3 regions of the Lysinibacillus sp. KU-BSD001 genome follow, and region 1 is predicted to be linked to each of the others. Evidence: riboswitches for the same ligand, from Rfam matches in the RefSeq annotation. Region 1 holds a riboswitch; each other region holds the start of a gene.
What was found. Region 1 has a riboswitch for S-adenosylmethionine ahead of metK (methionine adenosyltransferase). Riboswitches for the same ligand answer to the same signal wherever they lie in the genome.
Positions count from the first base shown of each region.

Region 2: linked by a shared signal. The riboswitch ahead of AAGS61_RS14520 (methionine ABC transporter ATP-binding protein) and the one ahead of metK (methionine adenosyltransferase) in region 1 are both predicted to bind S-adenosylmethionine.
Region 3: linked by a shared signal. The riboswitch ahead of AAGS61_RS18120 (bifunctional homocysteine S-methyltransferase/methylenetetrahydrofolate reductase) and the one ahead of metK (methionine adenosyltransferase) in region 1 are both predicted to bind S-adenosylmethionine.

Region 1 is NZ_JBDQZI010000003.1:15,781-21,532, reverse strand. It holds gene AAGS61_RS05405 (alpha/beta fold hydrolase) at 1-50, opposite strand, end outside; gene AAGS61_RS05400 (gamma carbonic anhydrase family protein) at 476-988, shown strand; gene AAGS61_RS05395 (hypothetical protein) at 1,125-2,657, opposite strand; gene metK (methionine adenosyltransferase) at 2,995-4,191, opposite strand; SAM riboswitch class I at 4,429-4,547, opposite strand; gene pckA (phosphoenolpyruvate carboxykinase (ATP)) at 4,748-5,752, shown strand, end outside.
Region 2 is NZ_JBDQZI010000010.1:75,980-81,731, reverse strand. It holds gene AAGS61_RS14545 (acyl-CoA dehydrogenase family protein) at 1-843, shown strand, start outside; gene AAGS61_RS14540 (arsenate reductase family protein) at 1,058-1,414, shown strand; gene gcvH (glycine cleavage system protein GcvH) at 1,492-1,872, shown strand; gene AAGS61_RS14530 (hypothetical protein) at 1,937-2,260, shown strand; gene AAGS61_RS14525 (thioredoxin family protein) at 2,270-2,575, shown strand; SAM riboswitch class I at 2,632-2,735, shown strand; gene AAGS61_RS14520 (methionine ABC transporter ATP-binding protein) at 2,819-3,844, shown strand; gene AAGS61_RS14515 (methionine ABC transporter permease) at 3,837-4,505, shown strand; gene AAGS61_RS14510 (MetQ/NlpA family ABC transporter substrate-binding protein) at 4,571-5,428, shown strand; gene AAGS61_RS14505 (LysR family transcriptional regulator) at 5,542-5,752, opposite strand, start outside.
Region 3 is NZ_JBDQZI010000016.1:37,919-43,670, reverse strand. It holds gene metH (methionine synthase) at 1-861, opposite strand, end outside; gene AAGS61_RS18120 (bifunctional homocysteine S-methyltransferase/methylenetetrahydrofolate reductase) at 854-2,698, opposite strand; SAM riboswitch class I at 2,802-2,900, opposite strand; gene hemG (protoporphyrinogen oxidase) at 2,998-4,380, opposite strand; gene AAGS61_RS18110 (protoglobin domain-containing protein) at 4,500-5,752, opposite strand, start outside.

The DNA of each region.
Region 1 (5,752 bases):
AAAATAGCAACAACCGCTTTCGGCTGCCCCTCAGCTTCCCATTTCCACATTGGACTTCCTCCTAAAACTCTCGTTCATTATGTTTAAAAAGTGTGAAAGTAACTGCTTCTCCATCATTTTCGCTACCTCCATTGTCTAACCTCATTCGACACGAATGCTTATCTCACACTTTAACTAGAAAATAGTCATACTTTTTTGCCTTAACCAATTGCGCCTCGGCGTAATTGCGTCCGGATTCGGCTTTGTGCTTAAGGCCCACAGGATGTGGGTCAGTCAGCTGTTACCGCACGATGCGGTGGTTTTAAGCTGACTTCCTCTTAAGAACTCCATTCCGAATCCGTGACATCCGCCAGAGGCTTGCACTTCTTTCAGTGTGTTTGAACACCTACTGAAAGAAGTGCAAAAGTTTATTTATTTCGTTTCATATATTTGATACGATAATGATATATATTAGCTTGAAATGAGGAGATTGAATATGATTTACCCTTATAAAGATAAAAATCCGAACATAGACCCATCCGCATTTATTGCTGATTATGTGACGATTACTGGTGACGTTACTATCGGAGCAGAAACATCAATTTGGTTTAATACATCGATTCGGGGCGATGTGGCGCCAACTATTATTGGCAATCGTGTAAGTATCCAAGACTTAAGTTGCTTGCACCAAAGCCCAAACAACCCTTTAATTATTGAAGATGAAGCAACGATTGGCCATCAAGTAACATTACATGGCTGTGTTGTACGTAAACGCGCATTAATTGGCATGGGTTCGATTATTTTAGATGGTGCTGAAATTGGCGAAGGCGCTTTTATTGGTGCCGGTAGCTTAGTCCCTCCAGGCAAAAAAATCCCACCAAATACATTAGCGATGGGACGTCCTGCGAAAGTCGTGCGTGACATTACGCCTGAAGATCGCGAAGATATGGACCGCATTATTCGCGAATACGTTGAAAAAGGACAGTTCTATAAATCACTTCAAAAATAATACATTGAACAGATGATAAAAGACTAATATGTCTCATTTTATCAAAAAATTATTAAATATTCATTAAATAATGGTCAAATGACTAGATAGTAACATATCCAAATAAAAAATGGGCGTTTTACGGACGCCCATTTCTTTATTGAAGTGTTTTGACTAATTCGTTGAAAACACCTTTATATGTGATATTTAGTTCCTCTAAATATTCCACGGTCTTCATTGCTTCTGATTGAGTGAGTTTGTCTTCACTGTCGCTGAATTCATATGTTGACGTAGTTTGTCCCCATGGTTCACCCGTTGCTGGGTTAACCCATCTGTCCCCTAAATCTTCAAGTCCATTTAACATCGAAACCGCTGCTTTTTTATATTTTTCATCATTCGTTACTTTATAAGCCTCAAATAACACATTCATTTTTGAAATGATCTGTTTTAATGAAGCATGTGATTTTTTCACCTCTTCATTCTTCCGAAGCGCCATATAATCTGTAATATAGTAACCATTTCTTGTATGAATCACATTTCCTCTAGCTCTCTGCGCAACTAAAAAATCCGCATAGTCAAGCATGGCACTACTTAATGCCTCATCTTGTAATACAACTTGTGTATCGTATAAAAATTGATGTATCACTTCATTTTCTTGCGCATTAATATAAGGTGCTTGTATATTATACTGTTCCTTTAAAAGACCGCTTGTATACTCTGTGACAAATGCATCTTGCTTACCCGATTCTTTATACTCTACTAGCTTATTCACTAAAACAACTAACAGATTGTAGTAGAAGCGTTCTTCTGTTTCTTGATAGCGCTCTAAAATCGCATCATTCGCCATATTGAATACGTTTCTGCCGTATACATTTTCCAAAGCTGGCTCAGTATCCTTATGTAATTTTGACATCGCACCATTTATTGTTAACCATTTTATGGAGCTGTGCTGCTCTGCATTCGATTGTTCTTTATATGCTGTTGCATTACTTTCATTTTCAAAAAGCGGCTCTGCTGAAATCATCATCCAACTTTCCGAAATATCGTTTTTAGCCGTTGTCTTCATTGAGAAAGGAATGACTAATGCTCCGTCTAATTGCTCGACTTCTCCAAACTGATTTTCTTCTATTAACTGTCGTACTTTTGAAACATTTCCAGTATCATTTTCTTCAGTAACTTTTTTAGATACATAGTTATGGGAAAGTAGCATTGATTTCGTTAAATCATTTGCTGTATATACATTATAAATTCCTTTCACATTGGTCGTCACATCTCCCCAATAAGCTTCATCTGTGGATACATACGCCTTTGCCATCATATCGAACTTATCATAGCGATCTGTTCCTTTAACCGTTAAAGTAACTGGTAAATCCATTTGCTTGCCACTCGCATTGATAAACTCAAAAAACAAGACCTTATCGCCATTATCTATGACTTTCTCGACAATTTTTAATGTCCCTGCTAGAAAAATACCTTGTCTTACTTTATAGATAGAAGTGTGATCAGATGAATGAATTTTTTCTTCCTGAGAAACTGTCACTTCTTTTAATTTAAAACCGTCAATTTCTAATTGAATGGCTGTATTATCGATTTCGATTTGCTGAACCGTTCCATATGTACCACCATAGATGATCGCAGCTACTAAAACAATTGCTGTCGCTAGTATTAAGCCGATTTTTTTTATATTCATAATTTCCTCTCCTTCTATGCTCTCTATTATAAAGGAGAGCTTAGTTCATTACCAACCTTACCCTGTTTATTTTTTACACTATTAGTTATTTTATAATAGCAATGACAAATTACCGCATCTGTTTATATAAATAGAAAATTTTCTAATTTAGCATCTACTCCTTAGAAAGAGCCTTTATAGAGAAAGGCCCTTTTATCAACCACTCCACTAAATAGAACTTATACCATATTTTAATATTTGTATAATAAATACCTCTAACTTTTTCACTTTAAATTAAAAACAAGCCGCCACATTTGTGACGGCTTTTACCTTATTCCCTGCAAAGAAATGGTATGGTTTATAATCCTGCTTTTTCGCGTAACAGCTCGGCTTTGTCTGTTTTTTCCCATGGTACATCTAAATCTGTACGACCGAAATGACCATATGCCGCTGTTTGCTTGTAGATTGGACGACGTAAATCAAGCATTTGAATAATGCCTGCTGGGCGTAAATCAAATAATTCGCGTACCCATTCTACCATTTTACTTTCTTCTACTTTCCCTGTGCCAAATGTGTCAACTGCGATTGATACTGGACGCGCTACGCCAATTGCGTATGCAAGTTGTACTTCTGCACGATCTGCTAAACCAGCTGCTACAATATTTTTCGCTACATAACGCGCTGCATATGCTGCTGAACGGTCAACTTTTGTTGCATCCTTACCAGAGAATGCACCGCCACCATGACGAGCATAACCACCGTATGTATCCACGATAATTTTACGGCCTGTTAAACCAGCATCTCCTTTTGGTCCGCCAATTACGAAACGACCAGTTGGGTTGATGAAGTATTTTGTATTGTCATCAATTAACTCCGCCGGTACAACTGCATGAATCACAAGTTCTTTTACATCTTTTTGGATTTGCTCTAATGTTATATCTTCATCGTGTTGTGTAGATAATACAATTGTATCCACACGTACAGGCGTATTGTTTTCATCATATTCTATAGTTACTTGTGTTTTACCATCTGGACGAAGATATGATAGCTCTCCAGATTTACGTACTTCTGTTAAGCGACGTGCTAATTTATGCGCTAAGCTAATTGGCAGCGGCATAAGCTCTGGTGTTTCATTGCATGCATAACCAAACATTAAACCTTGGTCACCAGCACCAATTGCTTCAAGTTCTTCGTCAGACATTGAGCCTTCACGTGCTTCAAGTGCTTGGTCCACACCTTGTGCAATGTCAGGTGATTGTTCACCAATTGCAACTAATACAGCTAAATTTTCAGCGTCGAAGCCGTACTTACCACGTGTGTAGCCAATTTCTGCTACTGTATCACGCACAATGCCTTTAATATCAACATACGTTGAAGTTGTAATCTCACCAGATACTAATACAAGTCCTGTTGTGACAGTCGTTTCACACGCTACACGTGCATTAGGATCTGCGGCTAAAATCGCATCTAAGATAGCATCTGAAATTTGGTCACAGATTTTATCTGGATGCCCTTCTGTTACACTTTCTGATGTAAACAGTCGACGGTTTGTCATTTGTTTTCCTCCTAATAATTGCCCTGCGCAAAGACGCAATATTGATACGGTACTCATTACCCATGTAAGTCTACCCGTACGGATTGAAACTCAAGCCCGTTGCTAACTTTTACACGAGGATTTAGAAAAGCATTATAATAATGAAAAAATTCCATATACTGAATTTTTTCTTATAAAAACAAAAAACCCTTTCACTCATTCAGCGAGCGAAAGGAATTAACTTTTCGTTACCTTTCACTCTTATCGTTCAAGGAATATGTCCTTGCATCAGGTTGGCACCAACACGTTACGTTTATACGTATTGCAGGTTGCCGGGCTTCATCGGGCCTTGACCCTCCACCAACTCGGGATAAGAGTATCCGTTCAATTTCCCATATTACGAAATTTGTTTTATTATGTCAAACGTTTTATAATCGTTTTAGGAATTATAAAAAATTCACAAAATAAATTAAGAATTAGTATAGATTATTAAAAGCAATGTGTTATACTATTTTTGAATTAAGAATAAACTGCCCTTATCTAAGGGAACTATATAAAAAAGGATGGTATTTAATCGATGAATTCAGTAGAAATCAACAACGAACTGAAGGATTTATTAAGCGGGACAAATGTACAAGTACAACTTTCTGTACCACAATTAGTTGAAAAAGCAACTTCACGCGGTGAAGCTACATTAACAGTTGACGGCGCATTACGTGCTGAAACTGGTAAATATACAGGTCGTTCACCTAAAGATAAGTATATGGTCGAAGAAGAAGGTTCAAAGGATAAAATTGATTGGGGAAAAGTAAACCAACCGATTTCAGCTGAAATTTTCGACAACCTATACGTAAAAGTGGTTAACTACTTAAAAGAGAAAGACGAGTTATTCGTATTCAAAGGATTTGCAGGAGCTGACAAAGACTCTCAGCTATCAATTCAAGTTGTAAACGAGTATGCTTGGCATAATCTTTTCTGTCATCAATTATTCATCCGTCCAACAGCTGAAGAATTAGCTGCTCATGTAGCTGATTTCACAATCGTTTCAGCTCCATCTTTCAAAGCTGATCCTGCTGTTGATGGTACACAATCTGAGACTTTCATCATTACGTCAATGGAAAAGAAAATCATTTTAATCGGTGGTACGGAGTATGCTGGTGAAATGAAAAAATCCATCTTCGGTATTATGAACTACTTATTACCGGAGCAAGGTATCTTCCCAATGCACTGTTCTGCAAACGTTGGTGAAGCTGGCGACGTAGCATTATTCTTTGGTTTATCTGGTACTGGTAAAACAACTTTATCAGCTGACGCTGACCGCAAATTAATCGGTGATGATGAGCACGGTTGGTCTGACAATGGTGTATTCAACATCGAAGGCGGATGTTATGCAAAAACAATCAACCTTTCTGCCGAAAAAGAGCCAGAAATTTACAACGCTATTAAATTCGGTGCTGTTTTAGAAAACGTAGTAGTTGATCCAGAAACACGTGTATGTGACTACGATGACGGCTCATTAACTGAAAACACTCGTGTAGCGTATCCAATCGACTACATTGAAAATATCGTAACACCATCTGTT
Region 2 (5,752 bases), on a different contig from region 1:
TTATATGCGTCTGAGTCATTAAATTATCGTACAGTAGGGTACTTCGAAGATACGCTTAACCAACTATCAGAAGAAGAGCAAAAAAATGGTGTAGCCATTGCAGCAGCTGTCGCTGAGTATGCAATCGAATGTTCAATCGCCAAAGTGTTTGGCACTGAAACATTGGATTATATCGCGGACGAAGCAGTACAATTACACGGCGGTTATGGTTTCATGGCTGAATATGAAGTAGAACGTATTTACCGTGATTCACGTATAAATCGTATTTTCGAGGGGACAAATGAAATTAACCGCATGATCGTACCGGGTACATTTATGAAGAAAGCGTTAAAAGGTGAGTTACCGCTTCTTCAAGTAGCGCAAAACCTACAAAGTGAACTGCTCATGATGATGCCAGAAGAGCTTGAAGATGCGCCGTTAGCACAAGAAAAATATCTTGTGAAGAACGCGAAGAAAATCGCAATTCTTGCAGCAGGTACAGCAGCGCAGGCGTTCGGTGCAAAATTAGATCAAGAGCAAGAGCTACTTGTAAACATTGCAAACATTGCGAACCAGTTATACGCGATGGAATCAGCAGTTATACGTACGCAAAAGGCAATTGAACGCGAAGGTGTAGAAAAAGCAGCGCAAAAAATCCTTTACACACAAATCTTCTGTCAAGAAGCGTTTGCCATTATTGAAGCAGAAGCAAAAGATACATTACTTGCTTCAGTAGAAGGCGACAATGGTCGTATGATGTTGTCAGCTCTTCGTAAATTAACACGCAATAGCCCTTACAACTTAATTCCGAAAAAACGCGAAGCAGCAGCAAAACTGATTGAAGCTGAAAAGTACGTAGTGTAAGGTATAAAATCCGGATGCTAAAAACATCCGGATTTTTATTGATTTGAACAGTTTACAATTCGTTTTGTCGCTCTTTGCTACATATGAATATGATAATAGAGCGGGGGACGCTTCATTTACTGGAGCGAGGCATGTCGTTTAGTTCTTTTTTTAGCATTCGGCTAGGAAATCTTATACAATAGAAGAGAAGATAACAATAAAAGGAGCTACATACATGCCATTAAAATTTATTCAATATCCAAAATGTACGACATGTAAAAAGGCACAAAAATGGCTAGAAGAAAACAATGTCGCTTACGAATCTATACACATTGTTGAACAAACGCCAACACAGCAACAATTAACAGAACTCTATAAGAAAAGTGGCCTTCCACTAAAGAAGTTTTTCAATACTTCAGGGAACAAGTATAAAGAACTAGGCTTAAAGGATAAATTAGCAAATATGTCCGAAGAAGAGCAATTAGCTTTGCTTGCATCTGATGGGATGTTAATTAAACGTCCAGTTGTGACAGATGGTGAAAAAGTTACGCTTGGTTTCAAGGAGTCTGACTTCTCAGAAACGTGGAAATAGGCTGATTACAACCTTGTTTTTACTACTGAAATATGTCAAACTGAAAGAGATTTATACATTTTGTTGGAGGGATTTTCATGAGTATTCCTAAAGATTTACGCTACACAAAAGAACACGAATGGGTAAAAATCGAAGGCAATAAAGTACGCGTTGGTATTACGGATTTTGCACAAAACGAACTTGGTGATATTGTATTCGTTGAGCTACCAGAAGTAGGCGATACAGTAACAATTAACGAACCGTTCGGTAGTGTAGAGTCAGTAAAAACAGTTTCTGAATTATATTCACCAGTATCTGGTACAGTAGTAGAAGCAAACGACGAATTATCAGATAACCCAGAATTCGTTAATGAATCTCCATACGAAAATGCTTGGATGATTGTGGTTGAACTTTCAAATGAAGCAGAAGTGGAAGAATTATTAACTGCAGAAGCATACGAAGAGTTTATTTCTGAATAATACAAAGAAGCGCCTGAATCTAGTATGGATTTTGGCGTTTTTTTCGACGTAGGGGGAGAATTGAATGATTGAAAAGTGTATAATCGTAGAGGGTCGCTCTGATAAATTAAAAATCACACCCCTTCTTGCTGAGCAAGTATTGATTTTGTGTACAAATGGCACAATCGACGAAGAAGCATTAATCGATTTACTTGAACCATACGAAGATATTGAGCTATTTACCTTTTTTGATCGCGATAAATCAGGGGATTATTTAAGAAAAATTATGCGCCGAACATATAGCGAGGCTGTGCAACTTGAATTACCTGTGCCATTTAATGGTGTAGCCGAGGCACCAAGTAGTGTCGTGCGTGATATTTTACAAGCGGCTAAATTCAAAGTGAAATAGGATGAGCAGATGGAAGACTGGACAAAAGAACAGTGGCAGCAAATCATAAACGAAAAAGAGATGGCCGCTTTTTATTTATATACACCGATGTGCGGTACATGTGCTGTTGCATCTAAAATGTTAAATGTGGTGGAAGAGTTACTGCCCACATTACCCCTTGGTAAAGCAAATTTAAATTATATGGAAGACCTAGCATATGACTATGAAATTGAAAGTGTGCCGTGTTTAGTAATCGTTAAAAACGGTAAAATTGTCCAAAAAGTGTACGCATTTCAATCCGTACTAAATTTGTATGAAATGTTAAAAAACAATTGACGGACAATTAATAGTCATGGTACATTTACATGCATAAAATAAATTTTATAACGTTACTCTTATAAAGAGCGGTGGAGGGAAGTGCCCTATGAAGCCCGGCAACCATCACAATTGTGAAAAGGTGCCAAGTCACTCAAAGTTTTGCTTTGAAAGATGAGAGAGCGGTTAACGTATAAATTGTGCGAAAACCTTTCTGCTTGTCTATATTAGTAGGAAGGTTTTTTCATGTAGAAGGAGTTTATTATGATTGAGTTAAGTAATATAACAAAGGTTTACAAGACCAAAAATGGTGAACTAAAAGCTGTTGACAATGTAAACTTAGCGATTGAGAAAGGCGAAATATACGGCATTATTGGCTATAGTGGTGCTGGTAAAAGTACGATGATTCGCCTGTTGAATGGTTTAGAAAAGCCAACAACAGGTTCGGTAGTGGTGAATGGTGAAGAAATTTCGGCGATTTCAGGCAATAAGCTACGTGCAGCGCGTCAAAAGATTAGCATGATTTTCCAACATTTTAATCTTCTATGGTCGCGTACAGTGGAAGAAAATATTGCGTTCCCATTAGAAATTGCAGGTGTACCAAAGGATGAGCGCGCAAAGCGTGTGGCAGAGTTAATCGATTTAGTTGGTCTTGCAGGGCGTGACAAAGCGTACCCTTCACAACTATCAGGTGGTCAAAAGCAACGTGTCGGCATTGCACGAGCGCTTGCCAACAATCCGGAAGTATTGCTTTGTGATGAGGCGACATCTGCACTTGACCCAGAAACAACGGATTCGATTTTAGAGCTGTTATTAGATATTAATAAGCGACTTGGTTTAACGATTGTATTGATTACACACGAAATGCATGTTATCCGCAAAATTTGTCATCGTGTCGCTGTCATGGAAGCTGGAAAGGTAGTAGAGGCTGGCGAAGTATTAAACGTCTTCCAAAACCCACAAGCCCCAATTACAAAAAAATTCGTTTCACAAGTGTCCGGTACAAATGAAACAAAAGAATCGATTGAGCAAATTTTAGCCAACTACCCTACAGGGAAGCTTGTGAAAGTGACATTTGTAGGACAAGCAACCGAACAGCCGGTCATTTCGCAAGTCATTAAAGAATACGGCGTCGATGTGAATATTGTACATGGTTCGATTTCACATACAACAAGTGGTCCATACGGGACATTGGTTGTGCATATTGATGGCACAGAAGAGCAAGTGCAACAAGCACTAAACATATTATCGCAGCATGAGATTCAGACGGAGGTGATTGAACATGCTTAGTCAATTATTTCCGAATGTAAAATGGGAAACGATGTATGAGGCAACATACCAAACGATTTACATGACAGCCATTTCAACAGTTATTACGCTTATTTTAGGGTTAGCCATTGGGGTTTTATTATTTTTAACGAGTCCGAATCAAATGTGGGCAAATAAAATCGTTCATTTTTTAACGGGGTCATTGGTGAATATTTTCCGTTCGATTCCGTTTATCGTCTTGATTATTTTATTAATTCCATTTACGAAGTTTTTAGTTGGCACAATTCGTGGCACGAACGCAGCGCTCCCTGCATTAATCATTGGGGCTGCACCATTTTACGCACGTATGGTATTAATTGCGTTACGTGAAATCGACAAAGGCGTTATTGAAGCAGCTCGTTCAATGGGGGCTAAAACATCCACGATTATTGTTAAAGTGCTTATTCCAGAAAGTTTACCAGCACTGATTTCAGGGATTACCGTAACAGCTGTTGCGCTTGTTGGTTACACAGCGATGGCAGGGATTATCGGAGCAGGCGGTTTAGGGAACTTGGCGTTTATCGAAGGGTTCCAGCGTAGTCGTGATGACGTAGTGTTGATGTCAACGATTATTATTTTAGTAATTGTATTTGTGATTCAATGGATTGGCGATGCGATTACAGCACGTACAGACAAGCGATAAGGTAGTATCGGCAACAGCCGTTTTTATAAAAAGACATATAAGATAAAGAAAAGGGGTTTCAACACATGAAAAAGTATTTATCATTATTAGCAGTACCATCATTAGCACTTGCATTAGGAGCTTGCGGTTCTGATGACGAAAAACCAACAAATGATACAGCAACAAATGATGCTGGGGAAACAGCAGAAGATACAAAAATTGTTGTTGGTGCTTCAAATGGTTTACATGAATTAATTTTAAAAGAAGCAGAGCCGATTTTAGAAGAAGAGGGTATCGATTTAGAGATTAAGCCATATCAAGACTATATTATGCCAAACCAAGATTTAGAGTCAGGTGATCTTGATGCGAACTATTTCCAACATATCCCTTATTTAGAGCTTGAAATCGCAGAAAAGGGCTATGATTTCGTAAATGCTGGTGGGATTCATATTGAGCCAATCGGTATCTACTCTCAAAAATATAAATCATTAGACGAGCTACCAGATGGAGCTACAATTATCATCTCAAACTCAGTATCTGACCAAGGTCGTATTCTTCAATTATTAGAAGCACAAGGATTAATCACATTAAAAGAGGATATCGACAAAACAGCTGCAACGATCGATGATATTGTAGACAATCCGAAAAAATTAGTAATTGATGCAAGCTCTGCACCTGAATTATTAGTAACATACTATGAAGAAGGTGAAGGAGATGCAGTAGTTATCAACTCTAACTTTGCAATCGATGCTGGGATCAATCCACTTGAAGATTCAATCGCAATCGAAGGTTCTGAGTCTCCATATGTAAACGTCATCGCAGTTCGTAGCGAAGACAAAGACAGTGAAGCAATTGCTCGCTTAGTAGAAGTACTACGTTCTGAACCAATTCAAGAATTCATTCTTGAAGAGTGGGGCGGCGCAGTCGTACCTGTATCTGAATAATAAAATGATTTATCCCGAGGTTAATATCAAAACCTCGGGATTTTTTGTCGTAAATTGCGTTTTTCTAAGCGCAGTTCGCTAATATTTCCTAGGAAATCACCCTACGTACGTCATTATTGAAATTGTGTTAAACGAGAGAAGAAGTTTGTAACAAATTGTAGAAATACTTGTTCAGATGGAGCGAGTTCTCGGTTCGTTGGGGAAATGACACCAACTGTTCGACGGATTACAGGTAATGCGATTGGGACTTTTACGGTAAAGCGTGGTGTCGAGTCAGATAAGGAGCTTTCAGGTAATAACGTCACGCCGATACCTGCTGCCACT
Region 3 (5,752 bases), on a different contig from region 1:
TACAATATTGAGCCAGCCTTTTTCCGCAAAGCCGCGTAGCTTTTTCGATAACGAATCTGGCGTTTCATGATAGCACCCTTCCTCGTCTGGAAGCCCTGCATTCGGATAACAGCTGACATAACTTGTCGCTAAATCTGATAAGGAACGAATATGATCCGTCATAAATTCTGGACCTGTCGCACAGTTTAAACCAACTGATAATGGCTTAATATGCTCAATCGAAATGTAAAACGCCTCAATCGACTGACCCGCAAGCGTTGTCCCCATTGGCTCAATCGTGCCAGAAATCATCACGGGTAGCTCGACACCAAGCTCATCAAACGCGCGCTGCATCGCAATCGTTGCCGCTTTTACGTTCAACATATCCTGACTCGTCTCCAGTAAAATTAAATCAGATCCTGCTTGGACAAGTGCTCGCGCCTGCTGATAAAAGTTTTCTTCTAGCTCTTCAAATGTAATCCCGCCTGTAACCGATAAGGTTTTCGTCGTTGGTCCCATTGCCCCCGCCACAAAACGTGGCCACTCTGGTGTGGAAAACTCCGCTACCGCTTCCTTCGCTAATTCGACCGCACGTGTATTAATTTCATCCGCTTTATCGCCTAAATCATATTCATTTAATACAAGTGGTGTCGCACCAAATGTATTTGTACAAATAATATCTGAACCGGCTTCTAAATAAGCACGGTGAATCTTTTTTAACACATCCGGACGTGTAATGACTAAGTTTTCATTACAGCCATCTAATTCTTCGCCGCCAAAATCTTCCGGTGTTAAGTTTTCATTTTGTAGCATCGTCCCCATCGCACCATCAATAATGAGGATTCGCTTTTCTAGTTGTTCATAAATCGGGTGGTTACGCATTTACTTGTACTCCTTCTCTTTTTGCATCTAGCTCTTTGACATAATCCAACAATTGAAGTGTCATATCGTATCGTAAAAATGGTGTAATTAAATAAATACCATTGAAATATTGACATGCTGTATCTAATAGTTCTTTTGCGATGGCTACACCTTCTGCCGTCGCCTTTTCTTTATCTTCACCGCACGCTTCCATACGCGCTAGAACGTCGTCTGATAACTTAATGCCCGGCACTTCATGATGTAAAAATTCTGCACTTCTAAAGCTTGTCACTGGCATAATGCCAATATAAATGGGTGCCTCTAAATGCTTCGTCGCCTCATAAGTTTCAATTATTTTTTCCTTTGAATACACGGGTTGCGAAATAAAGTAATCACAGCCATGCTCCAGCTTTTTCTCCAAGCGGTCTACAGCACGTGCTACGACACGCACATTCGGATTAAAGGCACCCGCAACCGAGAAGTTGGCTTTTTTACGAAGTGGCTTCCCTGAAAATGAAATCCCTTCATTTAACTGTTTAATGAGTGACATTAGCTCCATCGATGACACATCATATACACTTGTTGCTCCTGGGAAATCCCCTACCTTTGTCGGGTCGCCCGTAATGACTAAAAGATCATGTAGCTGCAGTGCATCAAGCCCCATTAAATGCGACTGTAAGCCAATTAAGTTACGATCACGGCACGTTAAATGCGGAAGAACACGTACCCCTTCATTTTGCAAAATAGCCGACATCGCGATGTTACTAATACGGGGTGAAGCGAGTGAGTTATCCGCCATCATAATAACATCTGCTCCGTTTTCATAAAGCGCTTTTGCCCCTTTCATAAACCCTTCGATTTCAAGGTGACGTGGTGTATCTAGCTCTACAATCACAGAACGTTCACGTTTTGCTTTCATATGAAGCGGTTCATACTGACGTGGCTCTGGTGAACGAACAAATTCAACTGTCCCAGGCTTTTTCGCTTTTTCTGTAATTGGCTGGCTATTGGCTAAACGTTTTTTCGTTGCCTCGATATGCTTTGGCGTTGTGCCACAACAACCACCGATTAAACGTACCCCTTGCTTCACTAGCTCTTCTGCTGCCCGTGCGAAATAATCGGCCTCTGATTCATACACGACACGGCCATCTTCAACATCTAGTAGCGAGGCATTTGGATAAGCAGACAAATAAGCTCTTTCCGGTAAATTCACCTTTTCAAATGCTTGAATCGTATGGAATGGTCCTAAGCGACAATTACTACCAACAATATCTGCGCCTAGTGCTTCAAGCTGACTCAGTGCATCCCCAAGTGCAATGCCCCCCTGTAAAATACCTGGTTCATGCATCGATACTTGGGCAATAATCGGCAAATCTGTTAATGCACGAACTGTCTGCACAACGGCTTGGATTTCTTCATAATCATAAAATGTCTCTAGTAAAATGCCATCGATCCCACCAGCGAGTAACACCTTGGCCTGCTCTTCAATGGCCGTCACAATTTCGGCTAACGTCGCATCACTTTTACGAATGCCACGAATACCACCAATTGTTCCGAGTACAAAGACGGCTTTACCTTCAGCTGCTTTTTTAGCGATTGCCACCGCTGCTTCATTAAACTCTTGCACACGACCTTCATAGCCATAACGTGCTAATTTAATGGCATTAGCGCCGTACGTATTCGTTTGAATAATATCTGCGCCTGCTTCAATGTATTGCTCATGAATTTTCTCTACTATTTCTGGTCTTGTGACATTCATTTCCTCATGGCAATAATCTAACCCATATGAATAAAGCAGTGTCCCAATCGCACCATCTGCCGTTAATACACGCGTCTGTAAAGCTTCAAGTAACCCCATCTATGCCCCTCTTTTCTCTATACTGAATTGCACAATTTTTCAGTTATTTTTCCATAAAATAAAAAGCCTTCTTTGTATAAGAAGGCTATAAAATCGTCATTCCTTCTCATCTTTACGGCATTTGCCGACTGGATTTAGCACCTGACTACTGTTGGTTGCTGAAGCTTCACTGGGCCAGTCCCTCCGCTTCTCTCGATAAGAAAATATATGAATTTTGTCAATAATTAAAAGAATCATAACGTTATATGCAACGAACGTCAAGACGTTTTGCGATAGTAAACGTTTTCATGCATTATTTCTTATAGAATCGCGACAATCTGCTCGGCTGTATGCTTCCCATTTTGAATGCACGCACCAATCCCCACACCAAAATAAGAACAACCCGCAAGTAGTACATTTGGGTAGCGCTGCGCTAAATCTGACACGACAACCGATAAGGCGTCATGATGTGCTAAGTCATAGCGTGGCATTTGATCGATCCACTTTGTTACCTTGACAACAGTTGGCTCATCCTGAATACCGAGACTAAGTGCAATATCCTTCCGTGCTACCGCTACAAGTTCCTCATCGGTCATTGCTGCGAGTTCTGCATAGCGTGGATTTACATTTTTATAAAATAGGCGTACGAGCAAATTCCCGTCAGCCGATGTATGCTTCCATTTACGGCTCGTCCAAGTAGAAGCATCACATACTAAATCGCTATTATGTGAGACGATAAAGCCTGTTCCGTCCGCTGGTAATACGCTATCTGGTACATCAAAACCGACATACAGTGTAATGGCCGAAGCGGTTGTGAATTTATTTAAGCTCACTTGCAACCCTTCATCCTTCAGCACTTCACGTACCGTTTCGTTCGGCACAGCTAATACCACAATATCGGCTACAATCGTTTCGTCTCCTACGACCATTTCATATTGATCGCCCATTTTTGTTACGCTATGCACTTCTGCCTTTTTCATAAATGTTACGTCAGGTAAACTTTCTTCTAACCGATCGATGATGGCCGATAGCCCATTGCGGAATGAAATGAATTTTTTATTGGCCGCCTTTTCAAACTGCTCACGGTTTGCTTCAAAGCCTTTCATAATACTGCCGTACTCATTTTTATAGTCGACTAAATACGGTAATGTCGAAGCAAGGGAAAGTTGATATAAGTCCCCTGAATACACACCGGCAAGTACAGGAGCAATTTGCTTCCGTACAATTTCCTCTCCTAAGAAGTGTTCAAGAAACGCCCCAATCGAGCTTTCCTTCGTAAACGTTGTATTTGGCATCGTTGCATCTTGTAACACACGCTGCTTCGCTTCATCCGAAATCAACGTACTTGCTTGTAAGGACTCGATACTCATTGGAATGCCGAACGTAGAACCTGCAGGAATTGCGTGCAGTTCATTATTTGTATGAATATAGGAAATGCCTGTCTCATTGTAGACAAGCTCTGATTCAAACCCTAACTCACGAACCAACTCCAACACACCTGGATGACGCGCAACAATCGAATCGGCGCCTGTTTCCATAATGAAGCCGTCCTCGTGCGTAGAATGAATTTTACCACCTAAGTATTCATTGCGCTCAATCAAAACTAACTTCGCTTCTATGTTCTTTTCTTTCATTTGGCGTTTCACATAATGCATCGTGCATAACCCTGTAATGCCGCCTCCAACAACTACTATCGTCTTCATATTGACCTCTCCTATACGGTAGAAATATCCTACATACAGTATAAACCTTTTTAAGAGCAAATAACGGCGCTTTGTATTACAAAATAAAGAAAAGTATTCCCCAAATAGCGGAGAATACTTTATTCGTTCAATTCTTGTGAAATACAAACTAGTTTATCTGCCGAGTTCGTAACTGCATCAAAAGCAATTGAAAGTTGACTAATGACACTGCAAAGGTCTTGAATTTTTCGCTCAATTAAACCATTTTGGGTTTTCGTTTCACTCATGGAACATAAAATATGCGCAAATTTTTGCTCTGTTTGTCGCATGTCTTCTTCACCAAATTGAACGTCTTGCTGAATTCGTGCTAGAGAACGCTCCAATTTTTCCGTCCGTTCATTTGTATCGTTCAATAAATTCCCTACTGTATCAATAGAAGATTTCGTTTGCTCTGCCAGTTTTCGCACTTCATTGGCCACGACAGCAAATCCTTTGCCAGCCTCGCCTGCACGCGCCGCTTCAATCGAGGCATTCAGCGCTAACAGATTCGTCTGATTAGCGATATTTGTAACAATCGCCATGATGTTTTCCATTTGCTTTGTCATATCCGTTAAACGATGCACATCACGTGCTACTTCATCGACAGAAGAAGCAATCGTCATCATATTCGCGGATTGAGCATGCATTTGGTCTTTCCCTTCAATGGCTTGCCGTTCTGTTGCACATGAAATTTCATTTGTGCGCTTTGCATAGGCTACGAGTTCTTCTGTTTGCACATTTAACTGTTGATAGGAGGCATTCGTTTGTTGCGCAATGTCCGCTAAACTTTCTGCTGATTCCACAATCGCATGACCTACTGCTGCTTTTTGGTTATTTACCGCATTTTTCGATTCTTCTACGTACGCTTCAAATGCTTCTAATACAAGCTGTTGCTCCAAATTCAAGATTTTTGAAACAGCTAATAACGTTTGAAACTGATCTTCCGTATGCGGGATATATTGTTTTATATATTCCATAAAAGAAAGATTCAACGTTTGAAAAGCTGCAATATAACTTTGTGTCGGTAAGCCGATATGCACATGTACACGTGCAATACGCTCACGCTTGTGGAAAAACGATTCATCGATGACACCACAAAACATTTCATATATGTGCTTTTTCAACGTTATTTTTAACCGTTCAACTGTACTATGATCATCAATAATTTTAATGAGACCAGGATTCATTCCGAGCACATCATAAAAACGATTCACAATTTCATTAATATTTTTTTCAACATACGGTTGAAAGGCACATAAATATTTTAAATCCACGTCCGTTAAATTTAACATAGTTAGCTGTTGTTTTAGTTTTGGATGTTTGTCTATTTGAATTTTTACTTGAAATAAATCGA